One region of the Bacillus sp. SCT118 genome, then DNA from elsewhere that is predicted to be linked to it. Evidence: a T-box and tRNA genes for the amino acid it is inferred to sense, from the RefSeq annotation. Region 1 holds a T-box; the other holds one or more tRNA genes.
The links. A T-box is a leader RNA that pairs with one kind of tRNA and senses whether it is charged. The one in region 1 lies ahead of ileS (isoleucine--tRNA ligase), so its partner is inferred to be a tRNA-Ile.
Positions count from the first base shown of each region.

Region 2: it has a tRNA-Ile gene. The T-box ahead of ileS (isoleucine--tRNA ligase) is inferred to sense a tRNA for this amino acid. The anticodon was not compared.

Region 1 covers NZ_CP191225.1:2,447,536-2,462,361, reverse strand. Annotated here, with positions in the region: gene ylmB (N-formyl-4-amino-5-aminomethyl-2-methylpyrimidine deformylase) at 86-1,366, shown strand; gene ACQVGT_RS12470 (YlmC/YmxH family sporulation protein) at 1,449-1,694, shown strand; gene pgeF (peptidoglycan editing factor PgeF) at 1,857-2,693, shown strand; gene ACQVGT_RS12460 (YggS family pyridoxal phosphate-dependent enzyme) at 2,700-3,392, shown strand; gene sepF (cell division protein SepF) at 3,389-3,844, shown strand; gene ACQVGT_RS12450 (YggT family protein) at 3,851-4,123, shown strand; gene ACQVGT_RS12445 (YlmH family RNA-binding protein) at 4,184-4,957, shown strand; gene divIVA (septum site-determining protein DivIVA) at 5,051-5,545, shown strand; T-box leader at 5,608-5,834, shown strand; gene ileS (isoleucine--tRNA ligase) at 5,887-8,652, shown strand; gene ylyA (sporulation-related RNA polymerase-binding protein YlyA) at 8,796-9,170, shown strand; gene lspA (signal peptidase II) at 9,273-9,737, shown strand; gene ACQVGT_RS12420 (RluA family pseudouridine synthase) at 9,739-10,650, shown strand; gene pyrR (bifunctional pyrimidine operon transcriptional regulator/uracil phosphoribosyltransferase) at 10,833-11,378, shown strand; gene pyrP (uracil permease PyrP) at 11,552-12,859, shown strand; gene ACQVGT_RS12405 (aspartate carbamoyltransferase catalytic subunit) at 13,005-13,919, shown strand; gene pyrC (dihydroorotase) at 13,903-14,826, shown strand, end outside.
Region 2 covers NZ_CP191225.1:1,077,503-1,092,328, reverse strand. Annotated here, with positions in the region: gene cotSA (spore coat protein CotSA) at 1-7, opposite strand, end outside; gene cotI (spore coat kinase CotI) at 197-1,270, shown strand; gene ACQVGT_RS05520 (TspO/MBR family protein) at 1,350-1,817, shown strand; gene glgP (glycogen phosphorylase GlgP) at 1,848-4,244, opposite strand; gene glgA (glycogen synthase GlgA) at 4,231-5,685, opposite strand; gene glgD (glucose-1-phosphate adenylyltransferase subunit GlgD) at 5,682-6,713, opposite strand; gene ACQVGT_RS05500 (glucose-1-phosphate adenylyltransferase) at 6,737-7,879, opposite strand; gene glgB (1,4-alpha-glucan branching enzyme) at 7,876-9,759, opposite strand; tRNA gene ACQVGT_RS05490 (tRNA-Glu) at 9,991-10,062, opposite strand; tRNA gene ACQVGT_RS05485 (tRNA-Ser) at 10,088-10,178, opposite strand; tRNA gene ACQVGT_RS05480 (tRNA-Asn) at 10,182-10,256, opposite strand; tRNA gene ACQVGT_RS05475 (tRNA-Ile) at 10,269-10,345, opposite strand; tRNA gene ACQVGT_RS05470 (tRNA-Gly) at 10,361-10,434, opposite strand; tRNA gene ACQVGT_RS05465 (tRNA-His) at 10,445-10,520, opposite strand; tRNA gene ACQVGT_RS05460 (tRNA-Phe) at 10,538-10,613, opposite strand; tRNA gene ACQVGT_RS05455 (tRNA-Asp) at 10,626-10,702, opposite strand; tRNA gene ACQVGT_RS05450 (tRNA-Met) at 10,714-10,790, opposite strand; tRNA gene ACQVGT_RS05445 (tRNA-Ser) at 10,808-10,900, opposite strand; tRNA gene ACQVGT_RS05440 (tRNA-Ile) at 10,907-10,983, opposite strand; tRNA gene ACQVGT_RS05435 (tRNA-Met) at 10,986-11,062, opposite strand; tRNA gene ACQVGT_RS05430 (tRNA-Ala) at 11,083-11,155, opposite strand; tRNA gene ACQVGT_RS05425 (tRNA-Pro) at 11,161-11,237, opposite strand; tRNA gene ACQVGT_RS05420 (tRNA-Arg) at 11,253-11,329, opposite strand; tRNA gene ACQVGT_RS05415 (tRNA-Leu) at 11,339-11,424, opposite strand; tRNA gene ACQVGT_RS05410 (tRNA-Gly) at 11,439-11,513, opposite strand; tRNA gene ACQVGT_RS05405 (tRNA-Leu) at 11,519-11,605, opposite strand; tRNA gene ACQVGT_RS05400 (tRNA-Lys) at 11,616-11,691, opposite strand; tRNA gene ACQVGT_RS05395 (tRNA-Thr) at 11,729-11,804, opposite strand; tRNA gene ACQVGT_RS05390 (tRNA-Val) at 11,837-11,912, opposite strand; rRNA gene rrf (5S ribosomal RNA) at 11,935-12,050, opposite strand; rRNA gene ACQVGT_RS05380 (23S ribosomal RNA) at 12,105-14,826, opposite strand, start outside.

The DNA.
Region 1 (14,826 bases):
CATCGGACTCCGTTTGTTTTTATTAAGCCGTTTCATCACATTTGAAACGGCTTTTTTGATTTTAAAGAATAGGAGCGGATTTACATTGGATCAACAAATAGACTCTTTGCAAAAAAAAGTGGAAGAACAAAAGGAGGAGCTTATTCAGCTTGCTAAAACACTGATTTCTTATCAAACACCCGCTCCGCCTGCAAGAAATACAGAGGGCATTCAGTCATGGATTGCGGGTTTTTTAAATGAATTGGGATTCTCGATCGACAAATGGGATGTGTACCCTGGAGAGCCCAATGTTGTAGGGAAGCTAAAGGGAACAGATTCAGCAGATTATTATAGCCTGATTATCAATGGTCATGTAGATGTGGCAGAGGTAAAAGAGGATGAAGAATGGGAGCACAATCCGTTTCATCCAATTGAAAAAAACGGTCTCTTAATCGGGCGAGGCGCTTCCGATATGAAGGGCGGAATGGCTTGTGTGCTGTTTGCTGTCAAATTAATTCGTGAAGCCGGCATTGAGCTTCCCGGTGATCTGATTCTGCAATCGGTTATTGGGGAGGAAGTTGGAGAAGCCGGCACACTTGAATGCTGCAAGAGGGGCTACCACGCTGATTTTGCAATTGTCGCGGATACGAGCGATATGCATATTCAAGGCCAAGGTGGTGTCATTACAGGCTGGATCGAAATCAAAAGCAGTCAAACATTTCATGATGGAACGAGACGGAATATGATTCACGCAGGCGGAGGAACATTCGGAGCAAGCGCAATTGAAAAAATGGCAAAAATCATTGCGGGGCTCGGTGAACTTGAGCGCCACTGGTCCATTATGAAAAGTTATCCCGGTTTTAAACCAGGCACAAATACGATTAACCCGGCAGTTATAGAAGGCGGCAGACATGCGGCTTTTATAGCGGACGAATGCCGGCTGTGGATCACAGTCCATTTTTATCCGAATGAAACCCATGACCAAGTGGCAGCGGAAATAGAAGATTACGTCAATCGGCTGAGTGACAGTGATATTTGGCTTAGGGAAAACCGCCCTGTATTCAAGTGGGGAGGCTCATCCATGATAGAAGACAGAGGAGAAATTTTTCCGGCATTGGAAGTTGACCCTGGCCACCCAGGCGTCTTAGCGTTAACTGCCTCTCATGAGAAAGTGAAACGGGAGTGTCCAATTATTGACGTTTCTCAATCAGTTACAGATGGCGGGTGGCTGTATGATGCCGGTATTCCATGCGTAATATACGGTCCTGGAGATCTGCACAATGCACACTCCGTGAACGAGAAGGTATCGATTGAGCAGCTAGTAGAGTATACAAAAATTATACTCGATTTTATCATCAGCTGGTGCAGCCGGAAAAAAGAACAATGACATGAAAATTTCTTCTTGCTGACAAGGTTCAGCCTGCCCGTTCATATACTTGAACAAAAGGACGGAAAAAGGACGTGATGGAATGATCAGCATTTCAGAATTTCAGGTAAAGGATGTCGTCAATGTCTCAAACGGAAAAAAGCTGGGGAGTATTGGGGATATTGATATCAATGTGACTACTGGAAAAATTCAGGCGATCATACTCGGAGGAAATGGGAAAGTTCTCGGATTTTTTGGAAAAGAAGAGGAATTGGTCATTCCATGGCGAAATATAGTAAAAATCGGGGAAGATGTAATCTTAGTCCGATTAAGTGAACCACATGCATAAACCTGCTTGTCTGCCGCAGATTGGCAAATGCCGGAAGTCTCGATTCTTCCGGCACATTTCATTTAGAAATATGCAAATCGGCGCTCAACGAATGCAGTAAGATGTGGTAAAATAAGTGGGAAATTCCGCTTTTTTAAATGTTTGTCGAAAGGTTGGATCATCATGAATACATATCACCCATTCAGTCTTACCACACCCTCGACACTCATGATACAAGACTGGGCTCAAACGAATCAAAACAACAAAGAGGTCATTGCCGGATTTACGACAAAAAACGGCGGTGTCAGCCAAAAGCCTTTTGAATCGTTAAATACAGGATTGCACGTTCATGACAAAGATGCAGATGTAGTTAAAAATCGTGAATATATTGCCGATATGTTTAATACTGATTTGCAGTCTTGGGTATTCGCTGATCAGACACATGATAATCGCGTTCAGAAAGTGACGCAGAGGGATAGGGGAAAAGGCGCCCGTGAGTATCACACGGCTCTAAAAGCAACGGACGGGCTCTATACAAATGAAAAAAATGTATTTTTAGCATTATGCTTTGCTGATTGTGTGCCTCTTTTCTTTTATGATCCGGTTAAGTCGCTTGTCGGAGTCGCCCATGCCGGGTGGAAAGGCACCGTCAAACAGATTGGCAGAGAAATGGTGAAGCAATGGACTGAGAAGGAAGGTTCAAATCCCTCAGATATTTACGCTGTTATTGGCCCGTCTATCAGCGGTGCATGCTATACGGTAGACGACCGCGTCATGGATGCTGTCCGCGCATTGCCGGTTTCAGCAGACCTTGCCGTTAATCAGACGGCAAAGGCACAATATCAGCTTGATCTGAAAGAGCTGAACCGTCTTATACTGATGGACAGCGGTTTGGCAAGTGAACAAATTTCTGTCAGCGGTTTATGCACGGAAAGCGAGCCGTCTCTTTTCTATTCTCACCGCCGCGATCAGGGGAAAACTGGACGGATGATGTCCTTTATCGGAATGAAGGAGGCATAAAAGATCTTGCGTGTTGTTGATAATTTACGACATATAAACGAACGAATAAACGAAGCATGTAACAGATCGGGCCGCAGCTCCGATGAAGTTACGGTTATTGCAGTCACTAAATATGTATCACCTGAAAGAGCACAGGAGGCAGTAGATGCTGGCATCACCTGCCTCGGAGAGAATCGGGATGCGGAACTGCTCCGCAAACAGGAATTGATGAAAGGGAATCCGGAATGGCATTTTATCGGCAGTTTGCAATCAAGAAAAGCAAAATCTGTCGTCAATGCGGTTTCCTATATCCATTCCCTAGACCGGCTCTCATTAGCGAAAGAAATTGAAAAACGGGCTGAAGGTACTGTACGATGCTTTGTGCAGGTCAATACCTCTCTTGAGCCTTCTAAACACGGCATGAAAAAAGAAGAAGTCATTCCATTCATACAGGAGCTTTCCGGTTTCGAACATATCCTTGTTGCCGGGCTGATGACAATGGCTCCGCTGACTGATGATCAAGATCAGATCAGAAGCTGTTTCAGGTCGCTGAGAGAACTCCGTGACCAGGTTCAGAAGCTGAACCAGCCGAACGCTCCGTGTACTGAACTGTCGATGGGCATGTCAAATGATTTTGAAATTGCAATTGAAGAAGGAGCTACTTATATTAGAATCGGCTCATCGTTAGTCGGAAATGAAACAGGGGGTGTACAGCAATGAGTATGAAAAATAAACTGAAAAACTTTTTCTCAATGGAAGATGAAGAATACGAATATGAATATATTGAGACAGAGCGGGAATCTCATGAGGAGCATGAGCAAAAAGAAAAGCCGCCTTACAACGGGAATAAACCAGCGGGCAAACAGAATGTAGTGAGCTTGCAAAGTGTTCAGAAATCCTCTAAAGTGGTGTTGAGTGAGCCGCGCGTTTATGCGGAGGCGCAGGAAATAGCCGACCATTTGAAGAACCGGCGGGCAGTTGTCGTCAATCTTCAGCGGATACAGCATGACCAGGCGAAGCGGATTGTTGACTTTTTAAGCGGAACCGTTTATGCCATTGGCGGCGATATTCAAAGAATCGGCTCAGATATTTTCCTCTGCACGCCTGACAACGTAGATGTATCAGGCACAATTTCTGAGCTCATATCTGAAGACGAACATCAGAGGTGGTAAAGCGAGATGATCCTTTATCAAGTTTTTTCGGTTTTAAGCTTATTAATCACAATATACTCATTTGCCCTGATCATATATATTTTTATGTCATGGGTGCCGAGTACGAGGGAAACAGCAGTCGGGCGTTTTTTGGCTTCGATTTGTGAACCATATCTCGAACCATTCAGAAAAATCATTCCTCCGATTGCAATGCTGGATATTTCACCAATCGTAGCAATACTTGTGCTTCGGTTTGCGACAACCGGCTTGTGGGGACTTTATCGCATGATTGCGTTTTAATGTGACAGTTTGATAGGGGCTTGGCAGCAGCCAAGCCTCTTTACATAGAAGGGAAAGACGATGAGCGATATATATCAGCACTTCAGAAAAGACGAGCGGGCCTTTATTGACCAGGCGCTCGAATGGAAAAGAATTGTCCAGGAGCAGTACCGGATGAAGCTGACCGACTTTTTAGACCCCCGAGAGCAGGTCATCCTCTCTGCTGTTACGGGACAGGCTGATGTCGGGCTTGCTTTTTCCGGCGGCTATGACAGAGCGGAGCGAAAACGGGCGATTCTGTATCCAGAGTACATTACTCCGGAAGAATCGGATTTTGAACTGCAGGCGTTTAACGTCCGTTATGCTGACAAGTTTGTCTCAGTAGATCATCGTTCTCTGCTTGGTGCATTAATGGGCATAGGATTAAAGCGGCAAAAATTCGGTGACATCGTGTTTTCTGAGACAGCAGTGCAATTGATTGTCTCAGCCGATACCGCTGATTTTGTGGCTGCACAGCTGACCCAAGCAGGCAAAGCGGCGGTCAGCCTAGAGAAAATCGACTTGTCAGACCTTAACATTCCAGCAGTGGATGTCGAAATAAGAGATGACACGGTTTCTTCTTTAAGGCTTGACGCCGTCTGCGCCTCTATGAGCAGGCAATCCCGCCAGAAATCACAGACGCTTGTGAAAAACGGCCTTGTGAAAGTGAACTGGAAGGTGGTTGAAGATCCTTCATACATAGTCGCGGAAGGGGACATGCTGTCAATCAGAGGTTTTGGCCGGTGCAGCTTAACAAAAATCGAAGGGAAAACCAAAAAAGACAAATGGAGAGTTACGTTTGAACGACAAAAATAGTCGGTTTTTCAGTTTTTTTCTCCATCTGTGCGAAATTTGTTTTATAATGTGAACTAGATAACCGTACTGAAATGTAAAAATGGAGGTGGCATCATGCCATTAACGCCAAATGATATTCACAACAAGACGTTTACAAAAAGTTTTCGCGGATATGATGAAGATGAAGTAAATGAATTCCTAGCCCAAGTCAGAAAAGATTACGAAATTGTTCTCCGCAAGAAAACTGAGCTTGAAGCGAAAGTCAATGAGCTTGATGAAAGAATCGGACACTTTGCCAATATTGAGGAAACATTGAATAAATCCATTTTAGTTGCTCAAGAAGCGGCTGAAGACGTAAAACGCAATTCTCAAAAAGAGGCAAAGCTGATCGTTCGGGAAGCGGAGAAAAACGCTGATCGCATTATCAACGAATCGTTATCAAAATCAAGAAAAATTGCAATGGAAATTGAAGAGCTGAAAAAACAGTCTAAAGTGTTCAGAACACGTTTCCAAATGCTGATTGAAGCGCAGCTTGATCTTCTGAAAAATGACGATTGGGATCATCTCCTTGAGTATGAAGTCGACGCTGTATTTGAGGAAAAGGAATAAATTCTCTGATTATCTTGACATTTTCTTAGCATGTCGAATATAATACGTTCATAAATTCAGATGAAAAAACGGTTGAAAGGGACAGTCATGTTTCCTTCAGGCCTTCATAGCGACCCGGAGATGGTGAGAGTCTGGGATGGCCGGAATCATGTAGATCAGCCCTTTAGTTTCCTTGCTGAACTCACAGTAGGTTAGGACGTTCATCACGTTACGATGCTCAAGAGGAAAAAGTGTATGCTTGCTTTTTCTAAAAGGGTGGTACCGCGAGATAAGCTTTCTCGTCCCTTATGGGATGAGAGGGCTTTTTTTATTTTCTGAAAAAATGCAGTGGAGGAATGAAAATGGATTTTAAAGACACGCTCTTAATGCCGAAAACAGATTTCCCGATGCGTGGAAATTTGCCAAACCGTGAGCCTGACATTCAAAAAAAATGGGAGGAAGAAGATATCTACCGTCTTGTTCAGGAACGGACGAAAGACCGCCCGAAATTTGTTTTACACGACGGACCTCCGTATGCAAACGGCGACATCCATATGGGCCATGCGCTTAACAAGATTTTGAAAGACTTCATTGTCCGCTATAAATCAATGAGCGGCTACAACGCACCGTATGTGCCGGGCTGGGATACACACGGATTGCCAATTGAAACAGCTCTGACAAAAAACAAAAAGGTCAACCGCAAAGAAATGTCAGTAGCGGAATTCCGCAAACTATGCGAAGAGTACGCTTGGAAGCAAATCGAGGGACAGCGTGAGCAATTCAAACGTCTTGGTGTCCGCGGTGACTGGGAAAACCCATATGTGACATTAAAACCGGAATACGAAGCGCAGCAAATCCGCGTATTTGGTGAAATGGCAAAACGAGGCTACATTTACAAAGGCCTTAAACCGGTTAACTGGTCACCTTCAAGTGAGTCTGCTCTGGCTGAAGCCGAGATCGAATATCAAGACAAACGTTCAGCATCTATTTACGTCGCTTTTGGTGTAAAAGACGGAAAAGGCGTTCTTGAAAACGGTGAGCGCATCATCATTTGGACAACAACGCCTTGGACAATTCCGGCGAACCTCGGAATCTCAGTGCACCCTGATCTTGAGTACAGCGTGATTGCAGTAGGTGAAGACCGCTTTGTCGTAGCAAGTGCCTTAGTCGAAAATGTTGCATCGGCATGCGGATTTGATCAGTATGAAGTGACAAGAACGGTCAAAGGGAAAGACCTTGAGAACATTATCGCTGAACACCCGCTATATGGCAGAGACTCTCTCGTTATGCTTGGTGAACACGTAACAACTGATGCCGGAACAGGCTGTGTTCATACAGCTCCAGGACATGGGGAAGATGACTTTATCATCGGCCAAAAATACGGTTTAGATGTGCTTTGCCCGGTCGATGAAAAAGGTGTAATGACAAGCGAAGCTCCTGGCTTTGAAGGCATGTTTTATGATGATGCAAACAAAGCGATCACACAGCAGCTTGATGAAAAAGGCGCACTTGTGAAGCTTGAATTCATTACTCACTCTTATCCGCATGATTGGAGAACAAAAAAACCAACCATTTTCAGAGCGACAGCGCAATGGTTTGCGTCTATTAAAGATTTCAGATCAGACCTGCTGGATGCCATTAAAGAAACCAAATGGGTTCCTGAATGGGGCGAGCAGCGTTTGCACAACATGGTTCGGGACCGCGGAGACTGGTGTATTTCCAGACAGCGTGCGTGGGGTGTGCCGATTCCGGTATTTTACGCTGAAAACGGAGAACCGATTATTACAGATGAAACCATTGAACATGTTTCTGAATTGTTCAGACAGCACGGATCAAACATTTGGTTTGAAAAAGAAGCAAAGGATCTTCTTCCGGAAGGCTTTACGCATCCTGGCAGCCCGAACGGCACATTTACAAAAGAACAGGATATCATGGATGTTTGGTTTGATTCAGGCTCTTCACATCAAGCAGTGCTTGAAGAACGTGAAGACCTCGTTCGCCCGGCTGATTTATACCTAGAGGGATCTGACCAATATCGCGGCTGGTTTAACTCTTCTCTTTCTACAGCAGTAGCCGTAACAGGGAAAGCGCCGTATAAAGGTGTGCTCAGCCATGGGTTCGCACTGGATGGAGAAGGACGCAAGATGAGTAAATCAATCGGTAACGTTGTTGTTCCGGCTAAAGTCATGAAACAGCTTGGTGCCGACATCTTAAGATTATGGGTATCTTCAGTGGATTATCAGGCGGACGTTCGCGTGTCTGACGCCATTCTAAAGCAGGTTGCGGAAGTATATCGTAAAATCCGCAACACGTTCCGTTTCCTACACGGCAACCTTTTCGATTTTGATCCAAAAACAAATGCGGTGGCTGTCGAAGATCTTCGTGAAGTCGATCAGTATATGCTGATTAAGCTGAACAAGCTGATTGATAAAGTGAAAAAAGCGTATGATGAGTACGAATTTGCGGTTGTGTATCATAGCATTCATAATTTCTGCACAATCGAATTGAGCTCATTCTACCTTGATTTTGCAAAAGATATTGTCTACATCGAGCATGCGGATCATCCGGATAGACGCAGCATGCAGACAGTATTCTACGAAACGCTTCTTGCATTAGTGAAGCTTTCAGCGCCTATCCTTCCACATACGGCAGACGAATTGTGGTCTCATTTAACATTTGTTGAAGAGCAGAGCGTTCAGCTGACCGATATGCCGGAAACAATCGCGGTTCCAAACAGTGAAGCGACTGAAGAAAAATTTGACCGCTTTATGGCTCTTCGTGATGACGTGCTAAAAGCATTAGAAACTGCGCGAAATGAAAAAATTATCGGTAAATCTTTGGAAGCAAACCTGAAATTGTATCCAAACAAAGAAAACAAAGAGCTCTTGGCTTCCATAAAAGAAAACCTTTCTCAGCTGTTTATTGTGTCTGAACTGACAATCAGCGAAGAAAATGATGCGCCGAACGATGCGCAAAGCTTTGCGACGGGTAAAATCGCTGTCGAGAAAGCGGAAGGCGAAATGTGTGAGAGATCACGTGTGATTTCAAAAGATGTAGGTGCAAATCCGAAATATCCTACACTTTCATTACGCAACGCTGAAATCGTTGAAAAATACTATCAAAAATAATGAAAAGGGCCCGGCGTAAAAGCCGGGCTTTTTTTGTGCCAAGAGTGACATCCTTTAGAACGGCAGGAAAAATCTTATGGGCTTTAGATCATCATTCATAGGCAACAATAAAGGTACTACGTTAAGAGCAGGAGTTGTGAAGAATGAATGATCAACTGACCGCAATTTATACGGAACTTCTTCTGATGAAAGAAGAATTACAGTCTAGATTATTTGAGTATTCTTGCTTTCAGGTTTCTACAAGCCCGCAAGCAGCAATCAATCATAAACAAAAAGCAACTCTGATCTATCACATTAAAGAAGAGCTTCAAGACGTTCTCCTTGCATTGTCAAAAATCGAAAGCGGCACATTCGGATACTGTGAAGAAACCGGGGCCCCCATTCCTCTTGCAAAGCTGGCGGTGCTGCCGACGGCCCGAACAGCAAACGATTTTCTTTATTCTGTCCAATTTGAGAAAAAAACGCTTCCAATATGGAAATCAACGGATATCGAATATGGTCAGGCACTGTATGAATAACAGTGTCTGGCCGGTTAATATGCCTGATATTTCTTTACTCCAGTGCTTTTTATTGATAAAATGCATAATGGATTAAAGTAACCGTAAACTGGAGGAACGTTTGTGCTGTATTATATGATTGCACTACTTATTATTGCAGCCGATCAATTGACAAAATGGCTAGTTGTTAAGAACATGGAACTTGGCCAAAGCATTCCGATCATTGATCAGGTATTCTATATCACCTCCCATCGCAATACGGGTGCTGCATGGGGGATATTAGCGGGTCAGATGTGGTTTTTCTACCTCATAACAACCGCTGTTATTATTGGTATTGTTTATTACATACAGCGTTATACAAAAGGACAAAGGCTTCTTGGCGTTGCCCTCGGACTTATGCTTGGCGGTGCCATCGGCAACTTTATCGATCGGGCTGTCAGACAGGAAGTTGTGGATTTTATCCATGTTATTATTGTCAATTACAATTACCCGATATTTAACATCGCGGACTCTTCACTATGTGTCGGCGTAATGCTTTTATTTATACAAATGCTGTTGGACAGCGGGAAAAAGAAAAAGGAGCAATAGCATGAATCAAATTGATATAACCGCTTCAGAAGAACAAAAAAGTGAGCGGATTGATAAATTTTTGGCATCGACTGAGAATGATTGGTCAAGAACCCAGGTTCAGCAATGGGTAAAAGACGGACAGGTTGTCGTGAACGGAAGCGCGGTGAAAGCGAATTATAAAATTCAGCCGGGTGATCAGGTGACCGTCACTGTACCCGAACCGGAAGCGCTCGACGTCCTGGCAGAGCCTATGGATCTGGATATTTATTATGAGGACCAGGATGTGCTGGTCGTCAACAAACCTCGCGGAATGGTTGTTCACCCAGCACCCGGGCATCTTACGGGCACACTTGTAAACGGCCTTATGGCTCATTGCACGGACCTTTCCGGTATAAATGGCGTGATGCGTCCGGGCATTGTTCACAGAATCGATAAGGACACGTCCGGGTTATTAATGGTGGCGAAAAATGATATGGCACACGAGTCACTCGTAAACCAATTGGTCAACAAAACGGTCACCCGAAAATATACGGCCGTTGTCCACGGGCTTATTTCTCACGATGACGGAACAATTGATGCGCCGATCGGACGAGATAAGAAAGACCGTCAAAGCATGACTGTGACACGTGATGGCAAAAGCGCTGTCACTCATTTTCATGTGCTTGAGCGTTTTCAGGATTTTACGTTAGTGGAATGCCAGCTTGAAACAGGGAGAACCCATCAAATTCGTGTTCATATGAAATATATCGGATTCCCATTAGCAGGCGATCCGAAATACGGCCCAAGAAAAACAATCGACTTTAATGGCCAAGCGCTTCACGCGGGAGTTTTAGGTTTTGACCATCCGCGAACAGGAGAATATGTCGAATTTGAAGCGCCGCTTCCTGAGGATATGGCAGAATTAATCGAAAACCTCAGAAAAAACGGTTGACAGCGTGTTTCTTTTCTGAAATAATAAACGAAGCTGAATAGATTCTTTAAAACAGTCCAGAGAGGCTGAGAAGGATAACGGATAGACGGGATGCGTGTATATGCGCGCACCTTGTCCTAAAACCCCTCTATGCTCTGGCAGGAGGGTTTTTTTCTTCTATATGAACTGTGAGGTGTCACACATTGAATCAAAAAGCTGTCATTCTCGACGAACAGGCAATCAGACGGGCGCTGACCAGGATTGCTCACGAAATGATCGAACGCAATAAAGGAATGAATAACTGCATTCTTGTCGGCATTAAGACCAGAGGGATTTACCTGGCAAAACGCCTTGCGGAACGCATTGAACAGATTGAGGGAAATCCTGTTACAGTCGGTGAAATTGATATTACTCTTTACAGAGACGATCTTTCTAAAAAAACGAGCAACGATGAACCGCTTGTAAAAGGTGCAGATATTCCGGTAGATATTACAGATCAAAAAGTCATTCTCGTTGATGATGTTCTGTATACCGGAAGAACAGTCAGAGCAGGAATGGATGCGCTTGTTGATGTAGGCAGACCTTCCTCCATTCAGCTTGCAGTGCTTGTGGACAGAGGACACCGGGAGCTGCCGATCCGAGCGGATTATATCGGGAAAAACATCCCGACATCAAAGTCAGAAAAGGTTATGGTTCAGCTTGATGAGGTAGACCAAAACGATCTCGTCGCCATTTATGAAAACGAATAATAGATCACCTTTTTAAGGGCAATCCAGTGAGGTTGCAAAGAGGTGCACAACAAAGGCCCAAAAAGGATTCGGCAGGTCTTTGTATGCCTCTTTGCGTAAAAAAGCAAAGAGGTTTTTTTATTCAGTCATTGAGTCATCCTAAAATGAAAGTCAACAATCAGGGGGAAATCATCATGAGTAAGAAAAAAGTAAATTTAGGGGTCAGGGATGTCCCGACACCTTTCTCTTGGGTTTCATTCAGCCTTCAGCATTTGTTTGCCATGTTTGGCTCAACCATTTTGGTTCCGAAGCTCGTCGGAATGAGTCCTGCTGTGGCGTTGGTGACAAGCGGCATCGGAACACTGGCGTACCTTCTTATTACGAAAGGGCAAATTCCGGCGTATCTCGGTTCGTCCTTCGCCTTTATTTCTCCGATCATTCTGGTAAAAGCGACCGGCGGGCCGGGAGCGGCAATGGTTGGAGCGTTTCTTGCAGGGCTGGTGTACGGGCTGATTGCCTTATTGATTAGGCAGCTTGGAACAGGATGGCTGATGAAGATTCTCCCGCCTGTAGTCGTAGGGCCTGTTATTATCGTCATCGGGCTGGGACTGGCAAGCACTGCGGTAAACATGGCGATGTATGCTGATCCGAACGCGAGTGAGTTGGTCTACAGCTTAAAGCACTTTAGTGTCGCAGGAGTTACGCTGGCAATCACGATCATTTGTGCGATTTTCTTACGAGGATTTTTAAGCCTGATTCCGGTTCTGATCGGAATCATCGGCGGATACCTGTTCGCCCTTACTCAAGGGATTGTTAACTTCCAGCCGGTGCTTGACGCGAAATGGTTCGCAGTGCCTGAATTTATTATTCCGTTCAAAGATTATTCACCGTCAGTTACACTCGGCATCGCAGCCGCAATGGTTCCTGTCGCATTTGTCACAATGTCAGAGCATATCGGCCACCAAATGGTGCTGAGCAAGGTTGTCGGACAAGATTTCATTAAAAAGCCAGGTCTTCATCGCTCTATTATGGGTGACAGTGTGGCGACAATCCTCGCTTCCCTGATCGGCGGTCCGCCGACAACGACTTACGGAGAAAACATTGGCGTGCTGGCCATCACAAGAGTATTCAGCGTCTTTGTCATCGGAGGAGCGGCAGTGATTGCTTGTTGCTTCGGCTTTATCGGCAAAATTTCAGCGCTGATCAGTTCAGTGCCGTCAGCGGTCATGGGAGGCGTCTCCTTCCTGCTGTTCGGAATCATTGCTTCAAGCGGCCTGCGAATGCTGATTGACAACAAAATTGATTATGAAAACAACAGAAACCTCATTATTACATCAGTTATCCTTGTCATCGGTGTAGGAGGCGCTTTTATCCAAGTGTCTCAAGGCGGATTCCAAGTGTCAGGAATGGCGCTTGCCGCAATTGTCGGTGTCATCTTAAACCTGATTCTTCCGCAGGCGAAGGAAGAGCAGGCAGACACATCTGAACAACATCATATTTAAAACCTTTTAATGAAAGTCCAGAGAGGCTTGGAAGGGTTATGAAGAGAAGGAAGCTTCAATGCTGCCCTCTATTTAACCATACCCCGAGTCTATCTTAGACCGGGGTTTTTTTTCAGCCTTAAGTTGAAAAGAGAGGGGAAAGAACATGAAGCATTTAACGACGATGAGTGAACTTAGCACTGAGGAAATCAAAGATTTGCTTCAAACAGCACAAGAGCTCAAAAGCGGAAAAACAGACAATCAGCTTACAGGAAAGTTTGCCGCAAACCTGTTTTTCGAACCGAGCACGAGAACGCGGTTCAGCTTTGAGGTCGCAGAAAAAAAGCTGGGCATGAATGTGCTCAACCTTGATGGAACAAGCACAAGCGTGCAAAAAGGCGAAACCTTATATGACACGATCCGGACGCTCGAATCAATCGGTGTGGACGTCTGCGTCATCAGGCACAGTGAGGATGAGTATTATGAAGAGCTTGTCAGCCAGGTGAACATTCCGATTCTGAATGCGGGAGACGGGTGCGGCCAGCATCCAACACAATCACTGCTTGATTTAATGACGATTTATGAAGAGTTCAATACGTTCAAAGGGCTTACCGTCTCCATTCACGGCGACATCAAGCATAGCAGAGTGGCAAGGTCAAATGCGGAAGTGTTGACAAGATTGGGTGCCCGGGTCCTATTTTCCGGCCCTTCGGAATGGCAGGATGAAGAAAATACATTCGGCACGTATGTCTCAATGGATGAAGCAGTTGAGTCTTCCGATGTTGTCATGCTGCTGCGCATTCAAAATGAACGGCATCAGTCCGCTGTCAGCCAGGAAGGCTATTTAAACAAATACGGCTTGACCGTAGAACGGGCTGAGCGTATGAAGCGGCATGCGATCATCATGCATCCTGCTCCGGTAAACAGAGGAGTGGAGATTGATGACAGCTTAGTAGAAAGCGAAAAATCAAGAATCTTCAAGCAAATGCAAAATGGCGTATTTATCAGAATGGCAGTGATACAGCGTGCCTTACAAACCAATGTGAAAAGAGGAGAAGCAGCGTATGTCATATCTCATTAAAAACGGCTGGATACTAAACGAAAATGGTGAAAAAACACAAGCGGATATCCGAGTGACTGGAGAAACCATCACCGCAATCGGCAAGCTTGATGCAACGGATAATGAAACGGTAATTGATGCAAAAGGTTTGCTCGTTTCACCTGGGTTTGTTGATCTCCACGTGCATTTCAGAGAGCCGGGCGGAGAGAAAAAAGAAACTATTGAAACCGGGGCAAAAGCAGCGGCACGCGGCGGCTATACTACAGTAGCAGCAATGCCGAATACGCGGCCGGTTCCTGATACAAAGGAGCAGATGGAATGGGTGCAAAACAGAATTAAAGAAACATCATGCGTCAGAGTTCTTCCATATGCATCCATTACGATCAGACAAATCGGCGATGAAATGACAAACTTTGAAGCGTTAAAAGAAGCCGGGGCATTTGCTTTTACAGATGACGGCGTTGGTATACAGACAGCAGGAATGATGTATGAAGCGATGAAACGGGCAGCCGCAATTGACAAAGCGATTGTTGCACATTGCGAGGACAACTCCTTAATTTACGGAGGGAGCGTACATGAGGGGACATTCTCCAAAGCGAACGGGCTAAACGGCATTCCTTCTGTGTGTGAATCGGTTCATATTGCTCGCGATGTGCTGCTGGCTGAGGCGGCAAACTGCCATTATCATGTATGCCATATCAGCACGAAAGAATCTGTCAGAGTTGTACGCGATGCGAAAAAAGCGGGAATCAGAGTGACAGCAGAAGTATCGCCGCATCATTTGCTGCTTTGTGATGAGGACATCCCGGGGCTGGACACAAACTATAAAATGAATCCTCCGCTCCGCAGCCCAGAAGACAGAGCTGCTTTAATTGAAGGTCTTTTAGACGGAACAATTGATTTTATCGCAACAGACCATGCACCGCAT
Region 2 (14,826 bases), 1.4 Mb from region 1:
TTTTCATACATAGCCTCCATTCCTGCATGATTTTTAACTAGTTAGAATCATGATACGGCTGAACAACCAACTTGTGCGGAATGGGACTGCCCTAAAAACAAAACGGGTAAACAACCAGATTCATCTATTAAATATAGTCAAATAACTCAATCATTTTTTCCTTTTGATTCATAAGGTAGGAGTAAAACAGGTAAGGATGTGTCCTTTAATGGCAGAAAACCATGAAGTCATTGAGGAGGGGAATTCATCAGAGCTTCCTTTATCAGCAGAAGATGCAAAAAAATTAACGGAGCTGGCTGAAAATGTGCTTCAAGGATGGGATGTGCAGACTGAAAAAATAGACGTCATTCAGGGAAACCAGATGGCGCTTGTCTGGAAGGTCCACACAGACTCCGGCGCAGTTTGTCTAAAACGAATACACAGGCCAGAAAAGAAAGCGTTGTTTTCCATTTTCGCGCAGGACTATTTGGCAAAAAAAGGCATGAATGTTCCTGGCATACTCCCAAACAAAAAAGGCAGCCTATATTCCAAGCACGGCTCATTTCTATTTGTCGTATATGACTGGATCGAAGGAAGACCGTTTGAGCTGACTGTAAAGCAGGACTTGGAGTTTATCATGAAAGGCCTTGCTGATTTTCATACAGCGTCCGTCGGATATCAGCCGCCAAATGGCGTTCCCGTATTTACCAAATTAGGTCGCTGGCCGAACCACTATACGAAACGGTGCAAACAGATGGAAACGTGGAAGCTGATGGCGGAGGCGGAAAAAGAAGATCCTTTCTCACAGCTTTATCTTCAGGAGATAGATGGCTTTATTGAAGACGGGCTGCGCATCAAAGACCGGCTTTTGCAGTCGACCTATGTTCCATGGACTGAACAGCTGAAAAAAAGCCCTAACCTTTGCCACCAGGATTACGGAACCGGAAATACACTCTTAGGGGAAAATGAACAGATTTGGGTCATTGACTTAGATACCGTTTCATTTGATCTGCCTATTCGCGATTTGCGCAAAATGATTATTCCGCTTTTGGATACGACGGGCGTTTGGGATGAAGAAACATTTCATGTCATGCTGAACGCATACGAATCCAGAGCCCCATTAACTGAAGAACAAAAACAAGTCATGTTTATTGATATGCTGTTTCCTTACGAGCTTTACGATGTCATTCGCGAAAAATACGTCCGCAAGTCTGCTTTACCGAAGGAAGAATTAGAATCAGCTTTTGAATATGAACGCATTAAAGCAAACGCATTGCAGCAGCTTATTTAAGACCATCATTTCCCCCGCATATCGGGGGTTTGATCTTTATAAGATAAAGGGTAAATAAATACATGCGGAGGTTGCAAATATGAAAAAGATTGTCGGCGCTTTAGCCGTTTTTGTGATTACATATGCGCTGTTTTCAGCCGCAGGCTACCTGTTTCCTGTGGACCAAGAATGGTACAATTCATTGAAAAAACCGGACTGGACACCAAGCGGAACTGCGATCGGCATCATTTGGGCCATCCTGTTTGCCCTGATCTCCCTTTCAGCAGCCATTGTATATGCTGCGTTTTCATTTAAAGGTGCGAAAAGCTTTTGGTTTACACTTTTGATAAATTACGTGCTCAATCAAGCATTCAGCTATTTCCAGTTTACGCAAAAAAATCTGCTGGCTGCATCGCTTGACTGCCTGCTTGTCGCCATCACAGCAATCGTATTACTGATCATTGCCAAAAAATACAGCAGAGCCGCAAGCTATCTTCTTTTGCCTTATTTTTTATGGAGTGCATTTGCGACGTTCTTATCCTTTACAATCAATTCAATGAATCTGTGAACAAAAAAAGCCGCTTATACAGCGGCTTTTTCACATCATCGGCTTGATGCCCCAAATGTCCTTCGCATATTCCCGGATCGTGCGGTCGCTGGAGAAATATCCAGAATGAGCAATGTTTACAATCGAACGCTCAGACCATTTCCTTCGCTCTCGATAATCAGCTTGAATTCGCTCCTGCGCATCTGCATATGAGCTGAAATCCTTCAGCACAAAATACTCATCATTATGCGGAAGCAGCGAGTCAAAGATCGATTCGAATTCATCTGCTTCTCCTTCGAAAAAACCATTGATCAGCTGATCCGCTACCTGCCTGATTCTCCTGTCATGCTGATAATATTCCCTCGATCTATAGCCGCCGTTTTCCTGATACGATAGAACCTCATCCGCCTTTAAGCCGAACGTGTAAATACAGTCAGGGCCCACCCGCTCAAGGATCTCGATATTTGCGCCGTCATGCGTGCCGATCGTCAAAGCCCCGTTCATCATAAACTTCATATTCCCTGTACCAGACGCTTCCTTGCTTGCGGTTGAAATTTGCTCACTTACGTCTGATGCCGGAAAAATTCGCTCAGCCATAGAAACTCTATAATTTTCCAAAAAAACAACTTTGATCAGCTGTTTGACCGCTGGATCATAATTGACTTTTTCTGCGACAGAATGGATCAGCTTAATGATTTTCTTGGCATAATAATAGCTTGGTGAAGCCTTTGCCCCGAAAATAAAGGTTTGCGGGTAGATTGAAAACCCAGCGTCCTCCTTGAGGCGGTTATACAAATACATAATGTGAAGAACATTCAGCAGCTGCCGTTTATATGCATGGAGCCGTTTCACCTGTACATCAAATATGCTGTCAGGGTTCACAACCACCCCGGCCGTGCAAAAAATCAAATCGGCAAGCTCTTGTTTTTTCTTGCTTTTGTTGTTTTGAAACTGTTCAATAAATGTAGGATCAGAGGCGTACGGTTCTAAACGGATCAGTGATTCCGGCTGTTTGACCCATTCATCGCCGATCGCCTCTGTAATGATGGCAGACAAGCCTGGATTCGCTTTTAACAGCCAGCGCCTGTGGGCAATTCCATTCGTCTTATTGTTAAAACGATTCGGGAACAGCAAGTGAAAGTCGCGCATCTCCCTTTCCTTTAATATATCGGAATGAATTTTTGCAACGCCATTTACACTGTAGCTGCCTACTATGGCCAGATGAGCCATTTTGACAACACCATGCGCTGTAATCGCCATGTCCTCTATCCTTTTCCAGTCTCCCGGATACTTTTCCCAAACTGCACGGCAAAACCTCTCATTGATCTCTTCAATAATCATGTACATTCGCGGGAGCAGCGGCTTAAACAAATGAATCGGCCATTTCTCGAGCGCTTCTGACAATGTTGTATGATTTGTATAAGAAATCGTATGTACAGTGATATGCCAAGCTTCTTCCCAGCTCATGTTCTCTTCATCGAGCAAAATCCGCATCAGCTCGGGCACCGCAAGCGCAGGGTGAGTGTCATTAATATGAATGCTCACTTTTTTATGCAGGCCGGATAAGGATTTATGTGTTTTACGGTAATTGTTCACAATGCTTTTTAAGCTTGCGCATACTAAAAAATACTGCTGCTTCAACCGTAAAATTTTCCCCTCATCATGGGTGTCGTCGGGATATAAGAATTCAGAAACCGCTTCTGTTTCCCGCTTATAAGACAAAATATTACCGCCGTGATAATGCGCATAGGGCTCGGCGTTCCAAAGCCTTAACGTATTGACAGTGCCCGTTTCATAGCCGATGATCGGGATATCATAAGGAACAGCGGTAACGATTGTGGCTTGTTCGTGGCGAAAATGCAGGCGCCCGCTTTTTTCTGTCATATGGACTTCGCCCCAAAACGGCACGTCTACTGCTTGATCCGCATTCCTTACTTCCCATACGTTCCCGTTTTTCAGCCATTGCTCAGGCAGCTCCACCTGATGCCCGTCTACAATTTTTTGCTCAAACAAACCATGCTTATAGCGTATGCCCATCCCATGCCCAGGCAGGTTCAACGAAGCAAGAGAATCTAAAAAGCAAGCGGCCAAGCGGCCAAGCCCGCCGTTGCCGAGACCTGCATCGTTCTCTATCTGAAGGATTTCCTCTAAATTGATGCCGATTTCCTTTAAACCAGCTTCTACAACATCACGAACACCAAGATTCATTAAGTTTTGCTCAAGGAGCTGACCGAGCAGAAATTCGATTGATAAATAATATGTCTGCTTCCCGGAATTTGATCTGCTTTTTTCATTCGTTTCGATCCAATCAGCGCTGATATACTCTCTGACCATATTGCCCAACGTTTTATATTGATCCAGCTTGGCAGAATCTTTAAAGCTTTTTCCGCACGTCATTTCCAGACGCTTTAAAAATAAGTCTGCAAAGCGTTCTTTACTCGAGAACATCCCGTCCACTCCTTGTCACCTGCTCGAAAATACGCTGATACTCTTTAGCCGACTTCCTCCAGCTGTAATCTGCATTCATTGCGGTCTTCACGATGCTCTTCCATACATCCTGTTGGCGATAAAACGACAGCGCTCGTTCAATCGTAAATTTCAGATCATGCGCATTAAAGGCGGAAAACGTAAAGCCATTGCCCGTTCCCTCTTCCTCCTGATAGGCACGAACAGTGTCGTAAAGACCGCCCGTTTCCCTGACAATCGGAATGGCGCCATATTGAAGAGCAATGAGCTGCCCCAAACCGCACGGCTCAAATTTCGACGGCATCAAAAACATATCAGAGCCCGCATAAATTTGATGAGCTAGCGGCTCATCAAACCCGATATAAGCCCGGCACTTCTCATGAAAAGCAAATTCTGCATACCGGAAATAATCTTCAAATTCACGTTCTCCTGTGCCCAGCACAACCAGCTGTATGTCTTGCTCCTCAAGAAGTTCGTGCATAATTCTGCGGACAAGATCAAGCCCCTTTTGTTTAGTGAGCCTTGTCACCATACTGATCAGCGGAATATCGTTTTTCTCTGGAAGCCCCATCCGCCGCTGAAGCTTCGTTTTGTTTTCCAACTTGCATGCAAGATCCCCTGAATCGTATTGCGCCTCTATATAAGGATCGCTTTTCGGCTGATAGAACGTATCATCAATGCCATTTAATATGCCGGTTACATCATTTTCCCTATATTGCAAAACCTGTTCCAACTGCTCACCATAATACGGAGTCAATATTTCATTTCTGTAAGTGGGGCTCACAGTTGTCACATGATCAGCCGCAATGATGCCCGCCTTCATAAAATTAACAAATCCGTTGCATTCTAACCTTTCATAATGAAAATGATCCATCTCAAGACCCAGCAAGTCATGTGTGACATCAGGAGGGAATATGCCTTGAAACTGCAGGTTGTGGATCGTAAGCACGCTTTTCATCCGTTCATAAAAAGGATGTTTTCTGTACTCCTCTTTCAGCAAATAATTGACCATCGCTGTATGCCAATCGTGAGTATGAACAATATCGGCTGGAACATTCACAACTTTGGCAGCCTCCAGCACAGCTCTTGAAAAAAAGGCAAACCGCTCACCGTCATCATAATGCCCGTACAACGAATCCCTGTTGAAATAGTACTCATTGTCGATGAAGTAATAATTCACATCATCTTTGGCCATATGTTCAATTCCGCAATATTGCTGACGCCAGCCGACAGCTACCGTACACTCAGCCTTTTTTTTCATACGCTTTTTCCACGGTTCAGGTATTTGTCTGTACTTCGGCAGCATCACAGCTACTTCATTGCCTAATCGTGCAAGTGCCTTTGGCAGAGCACCTGCTACATCGGCAAGACCTCCTGATTTAACAAATGGGGTGCATTCTGACACAGCAAATAATATCTTCAAGAATTCATCAGCTCTCCTTGCACCAAACCTTTTCTTAATACAAGCGGCTGCTCAGCTGTTCCTGCAGCTTCCGTCGCCTTGCCGATTTTAACGTCCTTATCCGAAATGACCTGCTCAAGAAGACAATCCTCGCCAATCTGCGTTTTTTGCATAATAATACAGTTTTTCAGCTTCGTACCCTTTCCGACATGGACCGCCCTGAACAAAATGCAGTTTTCAACCTCTCCTTCAAGCACACAGCCGTTTGCCACCAAAGAATTTTTGACAGTGCTGTGCTTTCCGTATTTCGTAGGCGGCTCATCCTTCACTTTTGTATAGATCGGCTGCTGCGGCAAAAACACCTGCTGCCAAAAACGAGGCTGAATGAGCTCCATACTGTGGGTATAATATTTTTCCACCGAATCAATGACAGCGGCATAACCTGAATATTCATATGGGCAAATGGTCAGGGCGGAAGATTCCTTTTCAACAGCCTCCTGAATGGTTTTATAGCCTTTTTCGCTATGTCCGTAGATCAGATCCTTTAAAAGCGTTGTTGACATGATATAGATTTGCAGCGACTGGCCGTCCTGAAATACCTCGGTGACGTCGCAGCCAACCTCCTGATGGCGTTTCAGCACATATTGAAATTGAATGTTGCATACGGTATGGCTGTTGGAGATAACAGCATATTGCTGCGTGCTTCTGTGGAAGTAATCTAGATGGTCCGAAAACTGGCGAAAGGACCCGAATTCATCGTATTCGTGATGAAGATGGGGAGACGGGAAAAAAAAGAGGCCGTCCTTTTTCCGGTGCAAATCCCATTCCTTACCCGCTCCAAGGTGATCCATGAGCGAACGGTAACGATACTTCGGAAAAATTGCAACACTCCTAATATCCGCATTCACCATGTTGGAAAGCATAAAATCAATCAGACGGTACCTGCCGGCAAAAGGGATCGCCCCGAGCGACCGCTGTGCTGTTAAATCCTGAAGAGAATGCTTATATGTGGTTTCATCTATAACACCTAACATTTGATTATTGAACACTGACTCTGCCCCCTCTTCAGTAATTAAATCAATTCTTTTTCTACAAATTCCTCTGAAACGAGCAGCACCTCTTCAATGTCTTTTTCGGAGCGAATCACTGCGCCATCCGGCAGCACCATCCCATTAGGAACGATGGCATTTTCAATGACTACATGCTCCCCAATCGTCACATCCGGCATTATGACGGATGATGTAACAGTCGTATGCTTACCGACAGTCACACCTTGAAAAAGAACGGAGTGAGACACATTTCCATATACAACACAACCTTCGTTCACAAGCGAATCTTGAACCTGCGCATCAGATGAAATAAATTGCGGAGGCTGATTTGGATTGACGGAGTAAATTTTCCATTTGCGTTCAAACAGCTTCAGCTCCGAGTCCTCTTTTAACAAATCCATATTGGCTTCCCACAAGCTCTGCACCGTTCCGACATCCTTCCAATATCCCTTGAACGGATAAGCGGAAAGCTTCTTTTTCTCCTCCAAAAGCAGAGGAATAATGTCTTTGCCGAAGTCGTGGCTAGAATAAGGGTTTTGATCGTCCATCTCAAGATACTGTTTCAAAAGCGGCCAATTGAATATATAAATCCCCATTGAGGCAAGATTGCTCTTAGGGAATTTGGGCTTTTCATCAAAATGTGTGATCGTCCCATCTGGATTGGCCTTCATGATGCCGAACCGGCTTGCTTCCTCCCAGCCCACTTCGATGACAGAGATGGTCACATCTGCTTTCTTTTCAATGTGATAATCAAGCATTTTGCCGTAGTCCATTTTGTATATGTGGTCTCCTGACAAAATCAGTACATACTCAGGATCATACTGATTCAAATAATTGAGATTTTCATAAATGGCGCTTGCCGTCCCTTTATACCATTTGACTTCTGATGACTCGGCATAAGGGGGTAAAACCGTCACGCCGCCATTATATCTATCCAGGTCCCATGCACTGCCGATCCCAATATAGGAATTCAGCTCAAGCGGCTGATATTGCGTTAAAATCCCGACTGTGTCTATGCCTGAATTAGAACAGTTGCTTAGGGTAAAATCAATAATCCTGTATTTTCCCCCGAAAGATACAGCCGGTTTGGCCATATTTTTTGTTAATCCGCTGAGACGGCTGCCCTTCCCGCCGGCAAGGAGCATGGCTACACATTGTTTTTTCATCTTTTTATCTCTCCTCTTTTTTTAACCGCCCGTAAAATCGAGATGCCGTAAGGGGGGATGGTCATCGTGATATAACACGGTTTATGATGAAGTGCTCCCTTTTTAGCCGATAACGGCTTTTTGTTGATTTGTCCTGAGCCTCCATATGTTTCACTGTCACTGTTAAGCACTTCAATGTATTGAGTAAAAAAAGGAACTCCAACATCATATTGATGATAGACCACGGGTGTAAAATTACAAATGATGACAAGCGCCTCACCGTGCTTTTTGCCATAACGAATAAAAGAAAAGATTGATTGTTCGTCATTATGGACATCAATCCATTCAAACGATTGTGCACGATGGTCATGCTCATAAAGGATTTTGCTTTTTTGGTAAAAGCGGAGAAGATCTTGCGTAAAAACGCTGGCTTTCTGATGCATGGGGAAGGAGTCCAAAAACCAATCAAGCTGTTCTGTATCTTTCCATTCATCAAATTGGGCAAACTCTGATCCCATAAAGATCAATTTCTTTCCGGGATGCACTGTCATATAGCCCAGCAAAAGCCGATACTGGGCAAATTTCTGCCAGTAGTCGCCAGGCATTTTATTAAGAAGTGATTTTTTTCCGTATACGACTTCATCATGAGAAAACGGCAATACAAAATGCTCACTAAACGCATATAGTAATGAAAAAGAGATAAGCTGATGACAATGCCGCCTTTCTTCGGGCGGCGTCTCCATGTATTTCAGTACGTCATTCATCCATCCCATATTCCATTTATAATGAAAACCAAGCCCCCCTTCCTCAACGGCACCTGTCACTTGAGGCCATTCTGTAGAATCTTCCGCAATCATCATCACATGGGGATATGCCTCTCTCATGGTTTGATTGAGTTTTTTTAAAAAATCAACAGCATATGGATTCGTGTGGCGTTCATCCTGATTTGGCCAATACAAGATATTAGCCACTGCATCAACCCTAAATCCATCTATATGATAGAATTCCGCCCAGTACAACGCATTCGAAATTAAAAAACTATGAACTTCCGGTTTTCCCAGGTCAAAGTTTGCCGTGCCCCATAACCAGTTCTCCCGATCACGTTCTTCTTTGTATTCATAAAGCGGTTCTCCATCAAACATATAGAGTCCATGTGCATCTTTACAAAAATGTCCGGGGACCCAATCCAAAATGACTCCGATATTTTGTTGATGACATTCATCAACAAACTTCATCAGATCATGCGGCGTGCCAAACCTGCTTGTCGGGCTGTAATACCCCGTTCCTTGGTACCCCCATGAACGATCATATGGATGCTCATACACCGGAAGCAGTTCAATATGGGTAAACCCATGCTCCTTGATATAAGGGATAAGCGTCTGACTTAATTCTTTATAGGAATAATGCCTGCCATCAGAATGCTTCTTCCAAGATCCAAGATGCAGTTCATAAATGAAAACAGGTTTTTCATACAGCGTCTTAGCCTTCTGTTTTTTTTGCCATTTTTGATCTTGCCAGCTGTACCCTTCCAAATCGTAAGTAAGTGACGCTGTGTTTGGTCTGACTTCTGAATAAATAGCGTATGGATCTGCCTTCAGCCTGATCTCACCGTTATTCGTCACGATTTCATATTTATATCGTTCCTTTTCTCCTATACCTGGAATAAATAACGTCCAAATGCCATTATCATTCACTCTGTGCATCACATGCTCTTCTCCAGACCAGCTGTTAAAATCTCCAGCCACTCGTACTTCCAACGCATGAGGCGCCCACACACAGAATTCATATCCGCTTTTGCCATTCAGCTCGCGGTAATGCGAGCCAAACAGCTGATAGCTTTTAAACAGACTGCCTTCGTGAAAAAGATAAACATCATGTGCTGTCGGGCTGGCAGCGGCCATGTAATCATCCTTTCTGACATCATAGTTTTCATTTATAGTATTTATTCGAAGAAATAAAAAAAAGCCCTTTCCTGAAAGCGCTTATACTTATAGACAATTAACTTCATTTTCTGAAGAAAAACGAAATATATGGAGATTTTTGTAGTCTGTTTTTAAAATAAAGAACAAAATCTAAGACATATCATGATTTATAAAACAAAAAAACCTTGCAGGATATGCAAGGCTTCTGGATGACCCGTACGGGATTCGAACCCGTGTTACCGCCGTGAAAGGGCGGTGTCTTAACCGCTTGACCAACGGGCCGATAATTATTATATCTGTAATCATATGGCGGAGAAGGAGGGATTTGAACCCTCGCGCCGCTTACACGACCTACACCCTTAGCAGGGGCGCCTCTTCAGCCACTTGAGTACTTCTCCATTTGGCTCCACAGGCAGGATTCGAACCTGCGACCGATCGGTTAACAGCCGATAGCTCTACCACTGAGCTACTGTGGAATACAAAAGTCATGGTGGGCCTGAATGGACTCGAACCATCGACCTCACGCTTATCAGGCGTGCGCTCTAACCAGCTGAGCTACAGGCCCATGACGATATAGAAATGGAGCGGGTGATGGGAATCGAACCCACGACATCAGCTTGGAAGGCTGAGGTTTTACCACTAAACTACACCCGCAATTTTTATTTGGGGCGATTGATGGGAATCGAACCCACGAATGCCAGAGCCACAATCTGGTGCGTTAACCACTTCGCCACAACCGCCAAAATATAATGATAAATGGTGGCTCGGGACGGAATCGAACCGCCGACACACGGATTTTCAGTCCGTTGCTCTACCAACTGAGCTACCGAGCCTAAGTATTTAAATGGCGGTCCGGACGGGACTCGAACCCGCGACCTCCTGCGTGACAGGCAGGCATTCTAACCAACTGAACTACCGGACCATTTTAAAATTTGGTTGCGGGGGCAGGATTTGAACCTGCGACCTTCGGGTTATGAGCCCGACGAGCTACCGAACTGCTCCACCCCGCGATGATTAGGAATATGTATGGCGGAGGAAGAGGGATTCGAACCCCCGCGGGCTTTGACACCCCTGTCGGTTTTCAAGACCGATCCCTTCAGCCAGACTTGGGTATTCCTCCGTATAGTGGTGGACCTTGTAGGACTCGAACCTACGACCGGACGGTTATGAGCCGTCTGCTCTAACCAACTGAGCTAAAGGTCCATTGGTAGCGGCGGAGGGGATCGAACCCCCGACCTCACGGGTATGAACCGTACGCTCTAGCCAGCTGAGCTACACCGCCAAATATTTTTTGAAACCAAGTGGAGCCTAGCGGGATCGAACCGCTGACCTCCTGCGTGCAAAGCAGGCGCTCTCCCAGCTGAGCTAAGGCCCCAAGAATGGTCGGGAAGACAGGATTCGAACCTGCGACCCCATGGTCCCAAACCATGTGCTCTACCAAGCTGAGCTACTTCCCGATTTCATATAGATCATGGCGCGCCCGAGAGGAGTCGAACCCCTAACCTTTTGATCCGTAGTCAAACGCTCTATCCAATTGAGCTACGGGCGCAAAACTTAATGCCGAGGGCCGGACTTGAACCGGCACGGTAGTCACCTACCGCAGGATTTTAAGTCCTGTGTGTCTGCCAATTCCACCACCCCGGCGTGGATGGTATAGTTGGAGCGGAAGACGGGATTCGAACCCGCGACCCCCACCTTGGCAAGGTGGTGTTCTACCACTGAACTACTTCCGCAGAAATGGTGCGGATGAAGGGACTTGAACCCCCACGTCTGTAAAGACACTAGAGCCTGATTCTAGCGCGTCTGCCAATTCCGCCACATCCGCAACATGTAAATGGTGAGCCATGAAGGACTCGAACCTTCGACCCTCTGATTAAAAGTCAGATGCTCTACCAACTGAGCTAATGGCTCTTCTTACAAGAGACTTGAATATTATATCATATAAAAGTGGTGCCGGCAAGAGGACTTGAACCCCCAACCTACTGATTACAAGTCAGTTGCTCTACCAATTGAGCTACACCGGCATATATGTAAAACCGATATGTATAATGAAAAATGGTGGAGGATGACGGGCTCGAACCGCCGACCCTCTGCTTGTAAGGCAGATGCTCTCCCAGCTGAGCTAATCCTCCATAATTGCACTAACGTGCAATTGCTTGGCGGCGTCCTACTCTCACAGGGGGAAACCCCCGACTACCATCGACGCTGAAGAGCTTAACTTCCGTGTTCGGCATGGGAACGGGTGTGACCTCTTCGCTATCGCCACCAAACAAATTGAGAGTGTTCTCTCAAAACTAGATAACAGGTGTGACATCATTCAAAATGTGGTTAAGTCCTCGATCGATTAGTATCTGTCAGCTCCATGTGTCGCCACACTTCCACCTCAGACCTATCAACCTGATCATCTTTCAGGGATCTTACTTCCTTGCGGAATGGGAAATCTCATCTTGAGGGGGGCTTCATGCTTAGATGCTTTCAGCACTTATCCCGTCCGCACATAGCTACCCAGCGATGCCCTTGGCAGAACAACTGGTACACCAGCGGTGCGTCCATCCCGGTCCTCTCGTACTAAGGACAGCTCCTCTCAAATTTCCTGCGCCCACGACGGATAGGGACCGAACTGTCTCACGACGTTCTGAACCCAGCTCGCGTACCGCTTTAATGGGCGAACAGCCCAACCCTTGGGACCGACTACAGCCCCAGGATGCGATGAGCCGACATCGAGGTGCCAAACCTCCCCGTCGATGTGGACTCTTGGGGGAGATAAGCCTGTTATCCCCGGGGTAGCTTTTATCCGTTGAGCGATGGCCCTTCCATGCGGAACCACCGGATCACTAAGCCCGACTTTCGTCCCTGCTCGACTTGTAGGTCTCGCAGTCAAGCTCCCTTGTGCCTTTACACTCTGCGAATGATTTCCAACCATTCTGAGGGAACCTTTGGGCGCCTCCGTTACCTTTTAGGAGGCGACCGCCCCAGTCAAACTGCCCACCTGACACTGTCTCCCCGCCCGATAAGGGCGGCGGGTTAGAAGGTCAATACAGCCAGGGTAGTATCCCACCGATGCCTCCACCGAAGCTGGCGCTCCGGTTTCCAAGGCTCCTACCTATCCTGTACAAGCTGTACCAACATTCAATATCAGGCTGCAGTAAAGCTCCACGGGGTCTTTCCGTCCTGTCGCGGGTAACCTGCATCTTCACAGGTACTATAATTTCACCGAGTCTCTCGTTGAGACAGTGCCCAGATCGTTGCGCCTTTCGTGCGGGTCGGAACTTACCCGACAAGGAATTTCGCTACCTTAGGACCGTTATAGTTACGGCCGCCGTTTACTGGGGCTTCAATTCGCACCTTCGCTTACGCTAAGCGCTCCTCTTAACCTTCCAGCACCGGGCAGGCGTCAGCCCCTATACTTCGCCTTACGGCTTCGCAGAGACCTGTGTTTTTGCTAAACAGTCGCCTGGGCCTATTCACTGCGGCTCTCTCGGGCTTGCACCCTAACAGAGCACCCCTTCTCCCGAAGTTACGGGGTCATTTTGCCGAGTTCCTTAACGAGAGTTCTCTCGATCACCTTAGGATTCTCTCCTCGCCTACCTGTGTCGGTTTGCGGTACGGGCACCTCTCACCTCGCTAGAGGCTTTTCTTGGCAGTGTGGAATCAGGAACTTCGCTACTATATTTCGCTCGCCATCACAGCTCAGCCTTATGGGAAACGGATTTGCCTATTTCCCAGCCTAACTGCTTGGACGCGGATATCCAATACCGCGCTTACCCTATCCTCCTGCGTCCCCCCATTGCTCAAATGGTGAGGAGGTGGTACAGGAATATCAACCTGTTGTCCATCGCCTACGCCTTTCGGCCTCGGCTTAGGTCCCGACTAACCCTGAGCGGACGAGCCTTCCTCAGGAAACCTTAGGCATTCGGTGGAGGGGATTCTCACCCCTCTTTCGCTACTCATACCGGCATTCTCACTTCTAAGCGCTCCACCAGTCCTTCCGGTCTGGCTTCACAGCCCTTAGAACGCTCTCCTACCACTGTTCGAAGAACAGTCCGCAGCTTCGGTGATACGTTTAGCCCCGGTACATTTTCGGCGCAGAGTCACTCGACCAGTGAGCTATTACGCACTCTTTAAATGGTGGCTGCTTCTAAGCCAACATCCTGGTTGTCTAAGCAACTCCACATCCTTTTCCACTTAACGTATACTTTGGGACCTTAGCTGGCGGTCTGGGCTGTTTCCCTTTCGACTACGGATCTTATCACTCGCAGTCTGACTCCCAAGGATAAGTCATTGGCATTCGGAGTTTGACTGAATTCGGTAACCCGGTAGGGGCCCCTAGTCCAATCAGTGCTCTACCTCCAAGACTCTTACCTTGAGGCTAGCCCTAAAGCTATTTCGGAGAGAACCAGCTATCTCCAGGTTCGATTGGCATTTCACCCCTACCCACACCTCATCCCCGCACTTTTCAACGTGCGTGGGTTCGGGCCTCCATTCAGTGTTACCTGAACTTCACCCTGGACATGGGTAGATCACCTGGTTTCGGGTCTACGACCACGTACTCATGCGCCCTATTCAGACTCGCTTTCGCTGCGGCTCCGCATCTTCTGCTTAACCTTGCACGGGATCGTAACTCGCCGGTTCATTCTACAAAAGGCACGCCATCACCCGTTAACGGGCTCTGACTACTTGTAGGCACACGGTTTCAGGATCTCTTTCACTCCCCTTCCGGGGTGCTTTTCACCTTTCCCTCACGGTACTGGTTCACTATCGGTCACTAGGGAGTATTTAGCCTTGGGAGATGGTCCTCCCGGATTCCGACGGAATTTCACGTGTTCCGCCGTACTCAGGATCCACTCAGGAGAGAACGAAGTTTTGACTACAGGGCTGTTACCTCCTATGGCGGGCCTTTCCAGACCTCTTCATCTACCTCGTTCTTTTGTAACTCCGTACAGAGTGTCCTACAACCCCAAGAGGCAAGCCTCTTGGTTTGGGCTGATCCCGTTTCGCTCGCCGCTACTCAGGGAATCGCATTTGCTTTCTCTTCCTCCGGGTACT